DNA from 3 places in the Bradyrhizobium sp. USDA 4502 genome. Region 3 is predicted to be linked to each of the others. Evidence: predicted binding sites of a transcription regulator. Region 3 holds the regulator's gene; each other region holds the start of a gene.
The links. Region 3 encodes PhoB, which activates phosphate uptake and scavenging genes when phosphate is short. Its sites were predicted from a motif close to TGTCATNNANCTGTCAT; they were not measured.

Region 1: the regulator PhoB is predicted to act here: its motif matches at 4,804-4,820, upstream of ugpB (sn-glycerol-3-phosphate ABC transporter substrate-binding protein UgpB).
Region 2: the regulator PhoB is predicted to act here: its motif matches at 1,693-1,709, upstream of ACVW1B_RS16170 (phospholipase C).

Annotation. Positions count from the first base shown of each region.
Region 1 covers NZ_JBSSGF010000001.1:7,464,001-7,470,474, reverse strand. The annotation lists gene ACVW1B_RS34760 (Hsp20 family protein) at 1-292, opposite strand, end outside; gene ACVW1B_RS34755 (sn-glycerol-3-phosphate import ATP-binding protein UgpC) at 463-1,545, opposite strand; gene ugpE (sn-glycerol-3-phosphate ABC transporter permease UgpE) at 1,545-2,393, opposite strand; gene ugpA (sn-glycerol-3-phosphate ABC transporter permease UgpA) at 2,393-3,274, opposite strand; gene ugpB (sn-glycerol-3-phosphate ABC transporter substrate-binding protein UgpB) at 3,432-4,748, opposite strand; gene ACVW1B_RS34735 (CaiB/BaiF CoA transferase family protein) at 5,039-6,244, opposite strand; gene ACVW1B_RS34730 (organic hydroperoxide resistance protein) at 6,435-6,474, opposite strand, start outside.
Region 2 covers NZ_JBSSGF010000001.1:3,506,394-3,512,867, forward strand. The annotation lists gene ACVW1B_RS16170 (phospholipase C) at 1-1,616, opposite strand, end outside; gene ACVW1B_RS16175 (alpha/beta fold hydrolase) at 2,091-2,975, opposite strand; gene hydA (dihydropyrimidinase) at 3,021-4,433, opposite strand; gene ACVW1B_RS16185 (aspartate/glutamate racemase family protein) at 4,433-5,197, opposite strand; gene ACVW1B_RS16190 (GntR family transcriptional regulator) at 5,194-5,952, opposite strand; gene ACVW1B_RS16195 (maleate cis-trans isomerase family protein) at 6,016-6,474, opposite strand, start outside.
Region 3 covers NZ_JBSSGF010000001.1:6,747,678-6,754,151, forward strand. The annotation lists gene argF (ornithine carbamoyltransferase) at 164-1,090, opposite strand; gene ACVW1B_RS31550 (aspartate aminotransferase family protein) at 1,090-2,298, opposite strand; gene ACVW1B_RS31555 (GcrA family cell cycle regulator) at 2,787-3,299, shown strand; gene ACVW1B_RS31560 (IS4 family transposase) at 3,555-4,658, shown strand; gene phoB (phosphate regulon transcriptional regulator PhoB) at 4,891-5,601, opposite strand; gene phoU (phosphate signaling complex protein PhoU) at 5,747-6,463, opposite strand.

The sequences.
Region 1 (6,474 bases), 720 kb from region 3:
GGAAGTGGCGCGCGGCGATGCCGCGATGGATGTATTGCCGAGCCTTGTCGTCCTGCTGGCGGCCGCGGATGACGAGCTGATTTTCCTCAATAGTTACATCGAGTTGGTCGCGGGTGAAGCCCGCCACCGCCAACGTGATGCGCAGCCGTTCAGGCTGCCCGTTGGTACGGTCGCACCGCTCGATGTTATACGGAGGATAGCCGTCGGCGCCCTTCACGACGCGGTCGAGCGCACGCTCAATCTCGTCGAATCCCAGAAGGAACGGACTGGACAACGATGGAACACGAGACATTACAAAGTCCTCTCGAAGCGACTTTGAGGGGCCCTTGCGGCGCCCCATGCAACCGGCGGGCCGTCTGGCCTCCGGTCAGTGAGGGATATGGGGGCGATCTGGATAGCGTTCAAGCAGCCCCGAAACCAGCTTAAACGCCCGCAACATGGGGGTAAATTCTTCCCGATCGGTTACTCCCCGACGCGCTTGCGGCCGTCGGCGGTAAAAAGATGCAGCTTGTCGCGGGGGGCGACGGCCCGGATCCGCTCGCCGATGGCGGGACCCGAGACGCCGGGAACCCGGACAATCACCTCGCCCGGCGGCAGCTCGCCCGGATTGGCGGCAACGCCCTGCTCCTCGCGCTGGCGGCTGCCATAGACGAAGGTCTCGGCGCCGACATGCTCGATCGCCTCGACCGTAAGGCCAAGCGCGATGCAGCCGGATCTGGTCTCGCTCGAGATCACGAAATCCTCCGGCCGGATCCCGACAATGCCGGCGCCGTCGGCGCCCGTGATCTGGGACTTCAGCTCGTCCGCGCGCAGCGGCATCAGGTTCATCGGCGGCGCGCCGATGAAGGAGGCGACGAAGGTGGTCGCCGGCTTCTGGTAGATGTCCAGGGGATTACCGATCTGCTCGACCTGCCCGCCGTTCATGACGACGAGGATGTCGGCGAGCGTCATCGCCTCGAGCTGGTCGTGGGTGACGTAGATCGACGTGGTGTTGAGCCGGCGCTGCAGCTTGCGGATCTCGACCCGCATCGCGATGCGCAGCTTGGCGTCGAGGTTCGACAGCGGCTCGTCGAACAGGAACACTTTCGGTTGGCGCACGATGGCGCGGCCCATCGCGACGCGCTGGCGCTGGCCGCCGGAAAGCTGGCGCGGCTTGCGCTCCAGCATCGGCGAGAGCTCGAGGACGCGCGCGGCTTCCTCGACGCGGGTCTTGATCTCGGCCTCGGCCATGCCCCGGTTGCGCAGGCCGTAGGCCATGTTGTTGTAGACGCTCATATGCGGATAGAGCGCGTAGTTCTGGAATACCATCGCGATGTCGCGATCGGCAGGCTCGACCTGGTTGACGACGCGGCCGCCGATGTCGATCTCGCCGCCGGTGATGGTCTCGAGCCCCGCGACCATGCGGAGCAGCGTGGACTTGCCGCAGCCGGAAGGGCCGACCAGCACGCAGAACTGGCCGTCGCCGACGTCGACATTGACGCCCTTGATGGCCTCGAAGCCGCCGGGATAGGTCTTGCGGACGCTGCGCAGCGTGACGTTAGCCATTACTTTTCCGTCTCCACCAATCCGCGCACGAACAGTTTCTGCATCACGACGACGACGAACACCGGCGGCAGCATCGCGAGCAGCGCGGTCGCCATCACGATCGGCCATTCGGTCAGCGCGTCCGTCGTCGTGATCATCTTGCGGATGCCGACCTGGATGGTCTGCATGTCGTCGCGCGTCGTGATCAACAGCGGCCAGAGATATTGATTCCAGCCGAGGATGAAGAGGATCACGAACAGCGCGGCCATGTTGGTGCGCGACAGCGGCAGCAGCGTATCCCAGAAGAAGCGGAACGGGCCTGCGCCGTCGATGCGGGAAGCTTCCAGCAATTCATCCGGCACGGTCATGAAGAACTGGCGGAACAGCAGCGTCGCGGTGGCTGACGCAATCAGCGGCAGCGACAGGCCGGCATAACTGTCGAGCAGATGCAGATCAGCGACGATCTTGTAGGTCGGATAGATGCGTACCTCGACCGGCAGCATCAACGTGATGAAGATGATCCAGAAGATCGCCATCCGGAACGGAAACCGGAAATACACGATCGCGTAGGCCGAGATGATCGAGATCGCGATTTTGCCGACCGCAATCAAGAGCGCCATGACCAGCGAGTTCAGCATCATGTTCAGCACCGGCTCGCGGGTCGAGCCGCTCGTGCCGACAAACAGCGTCTGGTAGTAGGTCTGGAGGAAATGGCCGCCGGGCAGCAGCGACATCTGGCCGTTGGCGATGACGGCGTTGTCCTGGGTCGAGGCGACCAGCGCGAGATAGACCGGGAAGGCGACGATCGCGATCCCGATCCACAGGATGACGTGAGCCAGATAGCGCTGGAAGCCTTCTTCCTCGACCATCAGTAGGTCACCTTGCGCTCGACGAAGCGGAACTGGATCGCCGTCAGCATGACGACGATGACCATCAGGATGACCGACTGCGCCGCCGACGAGCCGAGATTGCCGCCGAGCAGGCCGTCCGTATAGACCTTGTAGACCAGCGTCTCGGTCGCCTTGCCGGGACCGCCCCGGGTCATGGTGTCGATGATGCCGAAGGTGTCGAAGAAGGCGTAGACGATGTTGATGACCAAGAGGAAGAAGATGGTCGGCGACAGCAGCGGGAAGATCACGGTCCAGAACCGCCGCATCGGACGGGCGCCGTCGATCGCGGCGGCCTCGATCACGCTTTTCGGGATGCTCTGCAGCCCGGCGAGGAAGAACAGGAAATTGTAGGAGATCTGCTTCCAGGCCGCGGCGAGGATGATCAGGGCCGCCGCCTGGTCGCCGTCGAGCAGCGGATTCCAGTCGATGCCCATGGCGCGCAAATAGCGCGACAGCACGCCGAGCGAGGGGTGCAGCATGAACACCCAGAGCACGCCGACCACCGGCGGGGCCACCGCATAGGGCCAGATCAGCAGCGTGCGATACAGCGTCGAGCCGCGCAGCGGCCTGTCAGCCATCACAGCGAGCAGCAGCGCGAAGGACAGCGAGGAGACCGCGATCGCGAACGAGAACACGAAGGTCCGGACGATCGCCGCGAAATAGGCCGGCTCCTTGAACAGCTCGAGATAGTTCTCGAACCAGACGAAGCTGGTGGAGAGACCGAAGGCGTCCTGCAGCAGGAAGGACTGGATCACCGCCTGTACGGCCGGCCAGTAGAAAAAGATCAGGACGATCGCGAGTTGCGGGGCAACCAGCGCGTAAGGCAACAGCTTTGATTGGAAAATCGCTTGCTTTTGCATGGGCTCGGAAGAAGGGCAGGCCGCGGATGCGGCCCGCCGGTTGATCGCCCTAAAGCGCGATGAGATGAGGTTGGATCGTCATCGCGCCTTAGCTTGTCGTCTGGGCATGGTGGAAAACCGCTTCGCGCTTGTCCGGTTCATGCCCGAAGGCATCATGTCAGCGGACGGCGGTCTTTTCAAACTGCCGCAGCATCTGGTTGCCGCGCTCGACGGCGGCGTCCAGCGCCTGCTTGGCGGTCTTCTTGCCGGCCAGCGCCTGCTCGATCTCCTCCGACCACATGTCGCGCAGCTGCACCATGTTGCCGAGGCGCAGGCCGCGGGAATTCGCGGTCGGCTCCTTGTTGGTGAGCTCGAGCAGCGGGGTCTCGAGATAGGGCTGGTCCTTGTAGAAGCCTTCTTCCTTGGCCTTGGCATAGGCGGCCTTGGTGATCGGCAGATAGCCCGAGGCCTTGTGGATCCAGATTTGGCGATCGGTGTCCGAGAGGAAGGTCAGGAACTTGGCCACGCCCTTGTATTCCTCGGCCGACTTGCCGCCCATCACCCAGAGCGAGGCGCCGCCGATGATCGAGTTCTGCGGCGCGCCCTTGGCGTCGGGATAATACGGCATCGGCGCCGCGGTGAAGTTGAACTTGGCCTGCGCCTTGACGTTGCCGAAGAAGGCCGAAGAGGTCAGGTAGATCGGGCATTCGCCCGAGGTGAAGCGGCCTTCGCCGGTGTTGGTGCGACCGGCATAGTCGTAGGTCTTGTCCTTCTGCAGCTCGACGAGGTTCTCGAGATGCTTGACCTGCAGCGGGCCGTTGAATTCGAGCACGGTGTCGAAGCCGTCGAGGCCGTTGGCCTTGCTGGCGAGCGGCACATTGTGCCAGGCCGAGAGCTGTTCGAGATTGACCCAGGTGACCCACGAGCCGGAGAAGCCGCAGGTGTTATAGCCGGCTGCCTTCAGCTTCTTGGCGTCGTCGAACACTTGCGGCCAGGTTTTCGGAATCTCGGCGATGTTGGCCTTCTTCAGCGCATCGAGATTGATCCACATCACCGTCGACGACGAGTTGAAGGGGAACGACAGCATCTCGCCCTTGGAGGTCGAGTAGTAGCCGGTGATCGCGGGCAGATAGACGCCCGGATCGAACTTCTCGCCGGCGTCGGCCATCAGCTTGTAGACCGGTTTGACGGCGCCGGTGGCGGCCATCATCGTCGCGGTGCCGACCTCGAACACCTGCATGATATGCGGCGCGTTGCCGGCGCGGAACGCGGCGATGCCGGCGTTCATGGTGTCGGCGTAGCCGCCCTTGTAGGTCGGGATCACCTTGTAGTCGGATTGCGAGGCGTTGAAGTCGTTGGCCAGCTTGACGATGACGTCGTTGTTGGCGCCGGTCATCGCGTGCCACCACTGGATCTCGGTCACCGCGAACGCGGGCGACGCGAATGCAAGCGCGGCAGCGGCTGCCGCGGCAGCGCCTAGTCGTCGAAAGAACATCAAAACCCCTCCCAATTGGAACATCATCTTTCGTTGCGCGCGTTATCAGCGCCGGATGACGTTCAAATGACCGTATAAACGAAAGTCATGGTAGGGGGGAAGCCGAAGCGAAGGGAAGCGGTAAAAAAGGCGAAGACCGCAGCCGGCTCCGTGCGGTGCAGCGCCAAACGCGACGTTGCACCGCAGTGCTGATGTGTCGGCCGGTTCGATACGGGCCGACGCTCCAGCTTTGTCCTGACGCGAACCGGTGCCCATCCCGCATCACGTGCGGGACAGGCTCGAAAACGCCTTTAGCGCTTGCGCTGGGGACCGCAGACCACGCCCTTTTCAACCAGGCCGTTGATCTCGTCCTTCGAGTAGCCGAACTCGCCGAGCACTTCCGCGGCGTGCTGGCTGAACTTCGGCGGCGTGCGGCGCAGGTTCGGCTTGGTGCGTTCGAGGCGGATCGGCGAGGCGACGCCCTTGTACCAATCCTTCTCGATGACGTCGCCGCGATGGATGGTGTGCGGGTTGGTCAGCGCCTGGTCGATCTTCTGCACCGGGCCGGCCGGCAGGCCGGCGGCGAGCAGCCGGTTGCACAGCGGCTCGGCCTCGTGCTGGCTGAACACCGCTGCCAGCTCGACGCGGAGCGCATCGCGGTTGGCGATGCGGTCCTTGTTGCGGGCAAAGCGCGGGTCGGTGCCGAGCTCGGGCTTGCCGATCTCCTTGGCGAGCTTGCGGAAGGTTCCGTCATTGCCGACGCCGATGAAGATGTTGTCGGTCTTGGTCGGGAAGATCGCGTACGGCACGAGGTTGGGATGCTCGTTGCCGGTGAGCGACGGCGGCTTGCCGTGCATGAAGTAGTTCGCGGTGTGCGGGTGCATGATCGCGAGCCCGGTCTCGTACAGCGTCGTCTCGATGAACTGGCCGAGCCCCGAGCGCTGCCGCTCCGACAGCGCCATCAGGATGCCGATCGTGGCGTAGAGCCCGGTGGTGATGTCGACCAGCGGCACGCCGATCCGCATCGGGCCGCTCTCCGGCGAGCCGGTCGCCGCGATCATGCCGGTCATCGCCTGGATGATCGCGTCATAGCCGGGATTGCCGCCGCGCGGGCCGTCGGCGCCGAAGCCGGAGATCCGGCAATGCACGAGGCGCGGAAATTTCGCGCGCAGCACGTCGTTGCCGATGCCCCATTTGTCGAGCGTGCCCGGCTTGAAATTCTCGATCAGCACGTCGGCGGTCTCGAGCATCTTCATCAGCACCGCGCGTCCGCCCTCGGAAGCGAGGTCGAGGCCGATCGAGCGCTTGTTGCGGTTGATGCCGACGAAATAGGCCGCGTCTTCTTCGTGGAAGGGAGGACCCCAGTCTCGCACCTCGTCGCCGGCGGGCGGCTCGACCTTGATCACGTCGGCGCCGTGGTCGGCAAGAATCTGGGTGCAATACGGACCGCCGAGCACGCGCGTCAGATCGATCACGCGCAGGCCGGTCATCGCGCCCGTAGCCGCTGGGGTATTCATGGAAACAACCTTCGCTCAGTTGGGATCAGATAAACGAGGGTCCCAGAGCTAACGGTCTTCAGCCGACCCAGCAATGCTTCCGTCGGCGCAGGCCCATGCAGCAGGCGGCGCATGCGTTCGCCAAGCGAACCAGCCGCTGAAAGAGCAATGGTCCGCCACGTGTTGCGGCGGACCATTGCGTGATGTGGAATTAGACGACGCTCAGCTTGACGTCGACATTGCCGCGGGTC
Region 2 (6,474 bases), 3.2 Mb from region 3:
ACGATGACGGTGCCGGCGGTCGGATCGAGAAACAGCGTGTCCTGCCGGTACTCGTGGTCCTGGCCGTGGCCGCGCTCGAAGTCGAACATGTCGGCGATCGATTCGACGTTGTCGTCGAACGAGCCGCCGCCGAGACGCTGGCCGTGCAGCCAGTTGTCCTCGATGAAGCGAACGACGGAGGCCTGCGAGATGCGGGTGTGGCTGACGTAATTCCGCTTGGCGAAGGGCGAGATCACCAGGAACGGGACACGCGTACCGGGACCGCAGCGGCCGTTTACCGGCTGGCCGTTGAGGCCGTTCGGCGGCGTCTGCCTGCCGATACCGCGACCGCACTGGCCGGGACCGTTGACCTGGTCGGCGGTGGGATCATACGAGGCGCTGATCGGTGCAAGGTACTGGTGGTCGTACCAGCCGTCGGAGTCGTCATAGGTGATGATGACGGCGGTCTCGCCCCACTCCTTCTGCTTCTGCAGGAAGTTGATCAGCTCGACATTGCCGGCCTGCTCATCGAGCGGATCGGAGTTGCCAGGATGACCGTCCTGATAGGCCGGCATCTTGATGTAGGAGACGGCCGGGAAGTTGCCGGCCTTCACCGAAGCATAGAAGTCCTCGAGATCGTAGGCATGATTGGCCGGATCGAGCGTCTTGCTGCCGGGCATATAGGAGTGTCCGACCGCATTCACCGAGCTCGGTCGCGCATGGGTCGGGTTCGCGGTCGACTTGTAGTACTGGAACCAGGCGTGGTGCGGGATGTAGTCCACGACGGTGCCGTTGACGTTGCTCGAGAACGTGCTGCGGCCGCAGTTGGTGGTGCCGTTGCTGTTCTTGAGCGTCAGGTCGAAGCCGCCCATGAAGCTGCCCCAGCTGATCTGCTCGGCATTGAGCAGGTCGCCGATGTTCTTGCTGGTCATCAAGACCTGGCTCGTCGTGCTCGAGCAGGCATCGTAGGCAGGGTCGGTATCACCGATGAGCGTCAGGCCGCCCTGGCCGTCGGCGATCGACGATGACGAGCCGACGATGTTCTGCGCGCCGTTGGTCTGGCCGGACACGACCTCGAGCGCGCCGGGCGTCGACGGACCAAAGGTGTCGGTCCAGCTGTTGTCGCTCATCGCGAAGTTCTGGGCGTAATTCCAGAACGCGGTGACGGTGTTGCCGTCGAAATAGCCCATCACCTGCCCGTTGGTGCCGAACGCGCCGACGCCGCCGGCGCTGCCGCGACCGGTGAATTTCGGAAACAGGTCTTCCTTGCCGTTGTCGACCGCCTGCTGCTCGGGCGTATAGGCGTGGTTCTGCGACTTGGTGTTGGCCTGGGTGCGGTCGAGGCGGAACGGATTGGTTGCGCCGGTGCCGTTGGCCGGATTGGTGTTCGGGTTATTGGTCAACAGATTGGCGCTGGCGAGATTGTTGACCTTCGGCGTATGCGGCTTCGCCGTGAACGGAATGGAGCCGGTCGGGTTGGTCGCAACCGGGTAGGTTGCGAAGTAGTGATCGAACGAGCGGTTCTCGTTGAAGATGACGACGAGATGCTTGATCGGCGTTTGGGTGTGGATGTCGTGCGGATGATGATCGTGGCCGTTATTGCCCTTGTTGTCGTCCTGAGCGGCGGCGCTGCACATCACCGCAGCGGCAGCAACCAGACAGACTCCGACCGTCGAAAGAAATTTGGCTTTCACCGTAGTGCCCCTTTTTATTTTTAAGGATTTATGACGTCGACCTGCGACAAGTTATCCACCACCGATGACAGCGCTGTGTCGGTCGAATGAATGCGACGAACGATGATGCGCGCTCATGTCCGCATCGGTTGCAGATATCGGGGGACCAATCTTTGCGCGCATGACAGACGCCCTCCTCTTCCGTCTCACGCGATCGGCTATCTGTGGACGCGGTTTCGGTCACAAGACATGGAATTGAACGGATCGCGTTGGAGATGACTGCAGCAGTCAGCAATCATGCGAACAGGTTGTGCACCGCCGGCTGTCGCGACTTGCTCACGCCCGAAAAAAATCCGCGCCTTCCGGGGATGTGTCCCGAAAAGCGCGGATGCTTGGTCTGGTGGCGGATGAAGGCCGCGATTCAACTCGGCGTGAAGCCTACCCCTTCATTCCCGTGATCGAAGCACTGACCGCGCGCGGATCGCGCTGCGGCCAGCGGCCGCTCTCGACCTGCGCCAGGAATTCGCCGACGATCCGGTTGTATTCGTCGGGCTCCTCGATGTTGATGGCGTGGCCGCAGTTCGGCATCACCGCGAGCGCGGCCGACGGGATGCTCTGCTTCATCAGGATGCCCGGCAGCAGGCAAGGCCAATCCTCGTCGCCGGTGATGATCAGCGTCGGCACCTTGATCCGCTTCATCTCGTCGACCAGCGTGTAGAGCGAAGGGCGCTCCTTCTGTACGCCCTGCTGGGTGTTGGCCGATCCCACCGCCGAATGCTCGGCCAGCATGGCCTTGAACTCGGCATGGCCGCGCGGGTCCTTGTTCTCGTACTGCACGCGGGTCGGCCCGTAGGCGTAGCGCTCGGCGAAGGTCGGAATGCCCTCCTTGCGGATCATGCCCGCGATCACGTCGGCCTCGGCGCGAAACGTCTCGCGCTTATCGAGCTCGGCGCCGTAGCCGCAGCCACCGATGCATAGCGACAGCGCCCGATCAGGGTGACGTAATCCGAAATGCAGCGTCGCAAAGCCGCCCATCGACAGACCAACGATATGCGCCTTCGGCGCGCCGATGTGATCGAGCACGGCCAGGATATCGTCAGCGGCGCGCGCCTGCGAATAGGACGAGACCTGCTCCGGTACATCCGACGGCGGAAAGCCGCGCGCATTGTAGGCGATGGTCCGGAAGCGCTTGCCGAAGTGCCGCATCTGCGGCTCGTAGCTGCGCAGGTCGCCGGCGAACTCGTGAACCAGGATCACCGGATGCCCCGATCCGGTCTCCTCGAAATAGAGCCGCACTCCGTCGTCTGTCACAGCATAGGGCATGTTGATCTCCTGCCTTCTCTCTTTGCTTGTTACGGATTGGTCGCGTTACGGAATGGTCGCGGCCTTCAGCGGCTTGGCGCGCGGCAGATAGGTGCCGTGCTCCTTGCCGCCGATGAGCGTACCGTTATCGACGACGACCTTACCGCGCACCATGGTCAGCACCGGCCAGCCCGTGACCTCGAGCCCCTCATAGGGCGTGTAGTCCGCGCCGTCGTGGATCAACTCGTGGCGAATCGTGACCTTGCGCTTCGGGTCCCACAGCGCGATGTCGGCATCCGAGCCGACCGCGATGGTGCCCTTGCGCGGATAGAGGCCGTAGATCTTGGCGTGGTTGGTGGCGCTGAAGGTGACAAAGCTGTTGAGGTCGATCCGTCCCTTCACCACGCCTTCGGAGAACAGGATCGGCAGCCGCGTCGCCACACCCGGGATTCCGTTCGGCACCCAGCGGAAGCTGGTACGTCCCTTCGGCGCAAGCTTGCCCTGCGGGTCGTCGTAACGGAACGGACAATGGTCCGACGAGAACACCGAAAACACCTTCTGCTGCAGCCCTTCCCAACAGGCCTGCTGGCTGGCGACGTCGCGCGGCGGCGGCGAGCAGACGTATTTTGCGCCTTCCATGTTGAGCTGATCGAGATCCTTTTCGGTCAGCATGAGGTATTGCGGACAGGTCTCGCCCATGACCCGCAAGCCCCTTTGCTGCGCGCGCCGGATTTCGTCCATCGCCTCGCGGTTCGAGACATGCACGATCATGATCGGCACGTCGACGAGCTCGGACAGCGAGATCGCGCGATGGGTGGCCTCGCGCTCGACCGGGATCGGCCGCGAGGTCGCATGGAAGCGCGGCGCGGTGTTACCGGTCCGTTCGAGCCGGTCGGTCAGGAAGCGGATGGCGTCGAAATTCTCCGCATGCACCATCAGCATGGCGCCGGTCTCGCGCGCGACCGACATGGTCTCGAGCAGCTCGCGGTCCGACAGCGCGAGGCCCTCATAGGTCATGAAGACCTTGAGCGAGGTGTAGCCGTCCTCGACCAGGGCCGGCAGCTCCTGGCCCAGCACATGCTCGGTCGGATCGGTGAGGATGAGATGGAAGGCGACGTCGACATGGCACTCGCCTTCGGCCAGCGAATGGTAATGCTTCAGCGCCTCGCGCAGGGTCTGGCCCTTCTCCTGCAGACAGAACGGCAGCACGGTGGTGTTGCCGCCGAAGGCCGCCGATCGCGTGCCGCTGGCAAAACCGTCGGCCATTACGATGCCGTCACCGGACGGCTGGGCGAAGTGGACATGGCTGTCGATGCCGCCGGGCAGCACCAGGCGGTCGGTGGCGTCGATGATCGTGGCTGCATCGCCGAGATCATGGCCGAGCGCCGTGATCTTGCCGCCACGGATACCGACGTCGCAGGCGAAGGTGTCGGCCGCGGTCACCACGGTGCCGCCGCGGATAATGGTGTCGAAGGACATCAGTTTGTTCCCTCCTTCGGTGAGCGGTGTTCGATGATTGCGGCGAGTGGCTCGGCCAGCCCGCGCGTCGGCTTCGGATCGGGACGGCGGAAGGTGCCGGCCACCGCCTTGCGCGGCTTGAGCACGGCGAGCGTCTCCGCCTGCCGCACCGCCGCCGCGACCGGATCGACCACCGGCACCGGAATGCGGTCGCGGACTTTTGCCGCGAGTCCGGCAAGCGGTGCGCCCGACAGAATGACGACGTCGGCGTTGTCCTGATCGACCGCACGGTTGGCGAGCGCGACCAGCAGCTCCTCCTTCTCGGCCTGCACCTGCGAGATCGACTGGAAATGACCGTCAAGCGTGCGAATGCCGGCGCAGCGCGAGCTCAGCCCGTGCATGGCGACGCATTCCTCGTACCAGGGCGCCAGCGCGCCGGCGAAGGTGACGATACCAAACCGGCGGCCGAGCATGCAGGCCGTGAGCATCGCAGCTTCGGCCAATCCCACGACGGGGAAGGCGAACAGCTCACGCGCGCCGAACAGGCCGGGATCGCCGAACGCCGCGATGACAGCGGCATCGACGCCGGGGCCGGCTTCGGCCAGCATCTCCAGCGCGATCGCACCACCGATCTGGGCCTCGGCGCGGGTCGCGATATAAGGCACGCCGCGCGCGGCGGTGAGCGGCACGAGCTCGGTGCCGGCGGATGCCGCCTTGCTGCCGGCGGCATGGAGCAGATCCGTCACATCAGCCGTCGTGTTGGGATTGAGCAGCAGGATCTTCATGGCGCAACGTTCCTCGTCTTGCGGCCGCGCGGCCTTGCCGGTGCCTCCGGTGCCGCGGCGTCGTCCGCCTTGTCGTTCATTGCCTTGGCATCCAGCGTCTCGGCGACGATCTCGCCAGTGCGGCGCACGTGGTGGGCCAGTATCTGTCCGGCCCGGGCCGCATCACGCGCCTTCAGCGCCGACAAAATCTCCTGATGCTCTTGCACCGATTCATCCCAGCGGCCGAGCACCGACAGCGCGAAGAAGCGCGCCCGCTCGGCCCGCGCCAGCAGCGCCTCGTGCGTCGCCTTCAACACGGCATTGCGGGCGAAGCCGACGATCGCCGAATGGATCTGCTGATTAACTTGAAAATAATCGCGCAGCTCGCCGCGGCCGTGATGCCATTCGATCTTGTCCTGCAGCGCCGCGAGCCGTTCGAAGTCGTCCGGCTCCATGCGCAGCGCGGCGAGCTCGGCGGCGCAGCGTTCGATGCCGCTGACGGCCTCGAACAGTTCGGCGAGTTCGGCACGGCGGAACGGCGCCACCACGGCGCTGTGGTTGAGCCGCAGCTCGACCAGGCCCTCGCTCGCCAATTGCTTCAGCGCCTCGCGCAGCGGCGTGCGCGAGACGCCGAGCGCGTCGGACAGGTCCGCCTCCCCCAGCGATTGCCCCGGCGCCAGCTCGCCGCGCACGATCATGGTGCGCAGCCGCGCCGCAGCCTGCTCGTGTAGCCCGACCCGCGGCACACGCAGGCGGCGCCGTTGCAGCGCGGTCATCGCGCGCTTGGGTTCCTTGTTACGTCTGGTCGCCTTGGGTTCAGTCACCGCTTGCCTTCACTGTCATGATTGGAGATCGCGCCCTCCCACGTGGATCGCGGCGGCCGCGCGCAGATCGGGGTTCGAGAACAGGCTGCCCCAGCCCTGCACGCGCGACGGATCGCAGCCGGCCGCGGCAAGGCATGCCCACAGCGTCACCGCAATCGAATCCAGCACCGGGACGCCAAATCCGCGCTCCAGCCGCTCGGCCGCGCCGGCGCCGCGCATGTTGGTACAGAGCACGACGGCGGCATCGCAGCCCTCGCGCACCACCTCCTCGATCAGCCGCGCGACCTCGGCCTCGCTGACCTCGGCAAAGGAGAAATTGTCCTGCAGCGACAGATGCCGCTCGGCAAAACAGTGCAGCCCTTGCGAATTCCAGTTGGCGACGATCCGCTCCTGCACGTCCTTGCGATACGGCGTCACCAGCCCGATGCGGCTGGCGCCGATCCGCCGCAACACGTCGCGATAGGCCAGCACCGT
Region 3 (6,474 bases):
CGCGGATATCTCCGTCGTCCCTGCGAAAGCAGGGACCCATAACCACCGATGTGAGCTGCTGCATCAAGCTGGTGCCCCAGCCTTCGCAACAATTGACAGCGGTGGTTATGGGTCCCGGGTCGCGCTTCGCTTGCCCGGGACGACAACGCTTACTGATCTACGACTACGCGACCGCGTCGAAACACCAGGCCAGAATGCCCTTCTGCGCATGCAGGCGGTTTTCCGCCTCGTCGAACACCACGGATTGCGGCCCGTCGATCACCTCGTCGGTGACCTCCTCGCCGCGATGCGCGGGCAGGCAGTGCATGAACAGTGCGTCCGGCTTGGCGAGCGACATCAGCTTGGCATTGACCTGATAGGGCCGCAGCACGTTGTGGCGGTGCTCGCCCTCCTTGTCGCCCATCGACACCCAGGTGTCGGTGACGACGCAGTCGGCGCCGCGCACGGCGGCTTCCGGATCGGTGCCGAGCATGATCGGCGCGCCGGTCGCCTTGATCCAGTCGCGCATCGGCTTTTTCGGCGAGAGCTCCGGCGGGGTCGCGACATTGAGCTGGAACTTGAATCGCTCTGCGGCATGCGCCCAGGAGGCCAGCACGTTGTTGTCGTCGCCGGTCCAGGCCACGGTCTTGCCCTCGATCGAGCCGCGGTTTTCCTCATAGGTCATGAGGTCGGCCATCACCTGGCAGGGATGCGAACGCCGGGTCAGGCCGTTGATGACGGGAACGGTAGCGTGCGCCGCGAGCTCGAGCAGCGCGTCATGGTTGAGGATGCGGATCATGATCGCATCGACATAGCGCGACAGCACGCGCGCGGTGTCGGCGATGGTCTCGCCGCGGCCGAGCTGCATCTCGGCGCCGGTCAGCATGATGGATTCACCGCCGAGCTGGCGCATGCCGACGTCGAACGACACCCTTGTGCGGGTCGACGGGCGCTCGAAGATCATCGCCAGCGTCTTGCCTTCGAGCGGCTTCCTGCCCTTCTCATGCGCCTTCAGCTTCGCCTTCATGGCGGCTCCGGCGGACAGCATGTTGCGCAGCTCGCCGAGCGGCAGCTCGTTGATATCGAGGAAGTGACGGACCGGCTTGCTCATTATCCAGCCGCCTTCTTCGGCTGCGCCGCCGACAGCACAGAGCAGGCGCGCTCGAGCGCGATGATCGACTGGTCGATCTCGGGCTCGGTCACGATCAGCGGCGCCAGGAACCGCACCACATTGTCGCCGGCGCCGACAGTGAGCAGCTTCTCGTTGCGCAGCGCTGCGATCAGGTCGCCCGACGGCACCACCGCCTTGACGCCGATCAACAGGCCCTCGCCGCGCACCTCCGACAGCACGCCGGGATAGCGGTCGACGACGGAAGCGAGCTTCTGCTTGAGCAGCAGCGACATCTTCTGCACATGCTCGAAGAAGCCAGGTTTCAGCATGACGTCGAGCACGGCATTGGCGGCGGCGACCGCGAGCGGATTGCCGCCGAAGGTCGAGCCGTGCGAGCCGGGCGCCATGCCGGCCGCAGCCTGCGCGGTCGCCAGCACCGCGCCGATCGGAAAACCGCCGCCGAGCGCCTTGGCCAGCGACATCACGTCCGGCGTGACGCCGGTGCGCTTGTAGGCGAACAGCTCGCCGGTGCGGCCCATGCCGGTCTGCACCTCGTCGAAGGCGAGCAGCAGGCCGTGCTCGTCACACAGCGCGCGCAGTGCCTTGAAGAACGCCTGCGGCGCCGAGCGCACGCCGCCCTCGCCCTGCACCGGCTCGATCAGGATGCCGGCGGTGTGCGGGCCGATCGCCTTCTTCACCGCCTCGATGTCGCCATGCGGCACCTGGTCGAAGCCGTCCATCGGCGGGCCGAAGCCTTCGAGATATTTCGCCGAGCCTGTCGCCGCCAGCGTGCCCAGCGTGCGGCCGTGGAAGGCGCCCTCGAAGGTGATGATGCGGTAGCGCTCGCCATGGCCCTTGGAGAAGTGATAGTGGCGGACCAGCTTGATCACGCCCTCCATCGCTTCGGCGCCGGAATTGCAGAAGAACACGAAGTCGGCAAAGCTCTGCTCGCACAGCCGTGCGGCAAGCACCTCGCCGTCCGGGCTCTTGAACAGGTTCGACATGTGCCAGAGCTTGGTCGCCTGTTCCTGCAGCGCCTTGACCAGATGCGGATGCGCGTGCCCGAGCGCGTTGACCGCGACGCCCGAGGTGAAATCGAGATAGCGGTCGCCGTTGGTTGCGATCAGCCAGGCGCCCTCGCCGCGCTCGAAGCCGAGATCGACCCTGGCGAAGACGGGGAGCAGATGCGACGTGGCAGCGTTGGTCATGGCGATCACTGACGGTTTTTAAGCCGACAATTGCCGCTGCGCCTTGACGCCAGCGCAGCAACGGCCAGCTTCGGAAAACAAAACGGCCGCCTTTGCGGGCGGCACGTGGCGGGCATTCTATGCTGCGGTCGGTAAGTGTCAATCGCCACGAAGTGGCCTTCCTGCAATGCGAAACGAGCGCAATCTGGAGCATTCCGGTGCGGTGGAAAAGCCTCATGGCAATGCTTAACTGTGTGGGAACATGTGGACGCACGGCCGCGGACTCTTGCGCCAGAGTCACGCCATATTGTAGCGTTTGGCCTGTCGGGTACGACATCTCGTGCGGCGGTACTGGACCCTCTAAGTAGCCTTTGTGTCTCGCGTAAACGTTCGGGCGCAACACCGTGCCCGGCGAGGGCTAAGGGATTCTGGCCGCAGGGATATTTGTCCAGATTGGCTCGCAGCGCCGCTCCAATGATTGGCCGGCGCTACGCGAAGGGAAGAATGCGATGACTGTATTGACCTGGTCCGACGATCGCGTCGAGCAGCTGAAGAAACTCTGGGAGTCCGGCCTGTCGGCCAGCCAGATCGCGGCGGAACTTGGCAATGTGACGCGAAACGCCGTGATCGGCAAAGTGCATCGGCTCGGCCTCTCCGGCCGCGCCAAGGCACCCTCCACGGCCGCGCCGCGGCAGCGCAAGGCTCGCCCGGCCCAGCACATGATGCGGGTGGCGCGTCCGGTCTCTCGCGGCAACACCGCGCTGGCGCACGCCTTCGAGGTCGAGATGGAGCCCGATCCGATCTCCTACGACAATGTGGTGCCGATGAGCCAGCGGCTCTCGCTGCTGGAGCTCAACGAGGCCACCTGTCATTGGCCGGTCGGCGATCCCTCGAGCCCGGAATTCTTCTTCTGCGGCGGCAAGGCGCTCGCCGGCCTGCCCTATTGCGCGCATCACTCGCGCGTCGCCTACCAGCCCGCCGCCGATCGCCGCCGGCCGTCGGCGAAACCGCAGATCAAGTGAGCACTCGGGAAAACGACGGAAGACCTCAAAAACAAATCCCCGCGAAAGCGGGGATTTTTTTGTGTGATGCGTAGCCCATTACATCACCGGCGTCGTCCCGGCGAAAGCCGGGACCCATAACCACTAATGCGTGTTGTTAGAAAGCCGTCTGGCCGCGTGCCGATTGCACTGGCCGCGGCGTATGGGTCCTGGCTTTCGCCCATAGGCGCTAAAATAGGATTTGCGCCTTGGATTCGCTTGTGATTCCAAGATGGAATGGCACACGAATCGCTTGTGAACAAAGATTGGGCGCGCGTTGTCGCCCGACTTGGCGGAGCCGAGGCTCTGAACATTAGCGCGCGCAAGACGAAGGCGTTTGTCCGTCCGCGGGAGATCAGCAATGCGGTCGACTTGCTGCGCCTGATCTTGGCTTATTGCCTTGGTGAGAAAGGGCTGCGGTTGACGGCGGCATGGGCCACGTCGGTTGGGCTTGTCGATATCTCCAACGTGGCTCTGTTGTATCGCTTACGTCAGTGCGGAGATTGGCTGGCAATCTTGGTCGAGCAGGCGCTTGCCGCCGCGGCGCCGAAGGCGAGCCGCGGTCGTCTGATCCGTATTGTTGACGCCACGACGGTCCCCAAGGCTGGGACGAGCGGCAGGAACAAGAACGCAGTGTGGCGTATCCATAGCGCGTTCGATCTTCCGCAGGAGCGCTTTGGTCACTTCGAACTGACCGATCAGCGAGCGGGCGAGACGCTGGATCGGATACCGGCGGTTGCCGGTGAGATCCGTCTTGCCGATCGCGCCTATCTGCAACCGGAGCGCATGGCGCATCTCGTCGATGCCGATGCGGACTTCGTGATCCGGGCCGGCTGGAAGAGCGCGCGCTGGCTCGATGCCGAAGGTAATCTTGTTGACCTCACTGCCGAACTGCGCAACGCCTCGGCGCGTGGCCTGATCGATCGGCCGATTTGGATAAAGCGCAAGTCAGGTGCGCCGCCGCTCGCAGTGCGTCTGGTTGCCGCGAAGAAGCCGGCGCAAGCTGCTGCGGCTGCGCGACGCAAGGCGCGCCGGACTGCACAAAAGGGAGGTCATCAGCTCTCCAGGCAAACACTTGACGCCGCAGATTGGGTGATCCTGGTGACCTCACTCAGGCCAGAGGACTTCACGACTGCAGATATCCTCGCCCTCTATCGGCTGCGATGGCGCATTGAGCTCGGCTTCAAGCGGCTGAAAAGCCTGATTGGCCTGAAGGGACCTCCCGGAACCGACGAGCGGTCCGCCAGACCCCATATCCTCGCTCATCTGCTGATCATTCTATTGCTCGAGCCGCTCGTCGACGAACTCGAAGACTCTCCCCGCTTGGCCGACGCCGCCTGACCCACCCAGTGACGTGGCGTCTGCTGCGCCAGCTCGTAGCTTCGCTACGGCAAGCGATCATTCCACAGCCCGCAATCGCTCTACTCTGCAGAGCCAGTCACGCTCTCCGGCGACATCTACGCGAGCCACCCAGACATAAGCGCCACTATCAGACTATGATCAAACTATCTTAGCGCCTATGGGCTTGCGCCGGGACGACGCCGTGTTGCGGTTTATGAATGCCGCATGGCCGTTACGGCTGTGGCTCGGCCTTGGCAAAGCGGTCGTCGAGCGCGTAGCCGGCGCCGCGCACGGTGCGGATCGGATCCTGCTCGCGGCCCGGATTGAGCAGCTTGCGCAGGCGGCCGATATGCACGTCGACGGTGCGCTCATCGATGTAGATGTCGCGGCCCCAGACGCTGTCGAGCAGTTGCTCGCGGCTGAACACGCGGCCGGGATGCTCGAGGAAGAATTCGAGCAGGCGATACTCGGTCGGCCCGAGATCGATCGGACGGCCCGAGCGCGCCACGCGGCGCTTCTCGCGGTCGAGCTCGATGTCGCCATAGGTCAGCACGGTCGCAAGCCGCTCCGGGCTGGCGCGGCGCAAGAGGCCCTTCACCCGCGCCAGCAGCTCCGGCACCGAGAACGGCTTGACGATGTAATCGTCCGCGCCGGTGGCAAGCCCGCGCACGCGCTCGCTTTCCTCGCCGCGCGCGGTCAGCATGATGATCGGAAGCTGCTTGGTCTCGGGCCGCGCCCGCAGGCGGCGGCACAGTTCGATGCCGGACAGGCCCGGCAGCATCCAGTCCAGCACCACGAGGTCGGGAACGCGCTCCTTCAGCCGTGTATCCGCATCGTCGCCGCGCCCCACCGTCTCGACATCGTAGCCTTCCGCATCGAGATTGTAGCGCAACAGCGTCGTCAGCGCTTCCTCGTCTTCGACTACCAGAATGCGTGCGCTCATCGGTCTAAGTTCTTTCTCTGTGGTGATCCGTTGCCCAGACGCAAACCGAAACGCTTACTTCCTTGAGCATAGTCCCCGCGGAAACGATTTGTCGCGAGGATCATCCAGTTTCGCTCTTGCCGGTTCCGTGCTTGCCGATCATGCCTCAGTTGCCCGGCACCGTGGTGGCAAAAGTGGTCATGTCCCCCTTCGGGCGCTTGTCGGTGATCTGCTGGCCCTCGATCATGTAGAACACGGTCTCGGCGATATTGGTGGCGTGATCGCCGATCCGCTCGATGTTCTTGGCGCAGAACATCAGATGGATGCAGAACGAGATGTTGCGCGGATCTTCCATCATGTAGGTGAGCAGTTCGCGGAACAGCGAGGTGCAGATCGCATCGACCTCCTCGTCGCCCTTCCAGACGTTCATCGCCGCCGGCAGGTCGTGCGCGGCATAGGCGTCGAGCACCGACTTGACCTGCGACAGCACGAGGTCGGTCATGTGCTCGAGGCCGCGGATCAGCTTCAGCGGCTGGAAATCGCTCTCCAGCGCCGCGACGCGCTTGCCCATGTTCTTGGCGAGGTCGCCGATCCGCTCGAGATCGGTGGCGACGCGCATCGCGCTGACGATCTCACGCAGGTCGATCGCCATCGGCTGGCGGCGCGCGATCGTCAGCACCGCGCGCTCTTCGATGTTGCGCTGCAGATTGTCGATCTCGATGTCGGCGGCGACCACGCGCTTGCCGAGCGCGACGTCGCGACGGATCAGCGCGTCGACCGACTCGGTAATCATTCGTTCGACCAGGCCGCCCATCTCGGCGACCAGGCGGGTCAACTCCTGCAGGTCGCTGTCGAATGCCTTGGCGGTATGTTCAGAAGCCATCGCTTGTCTCC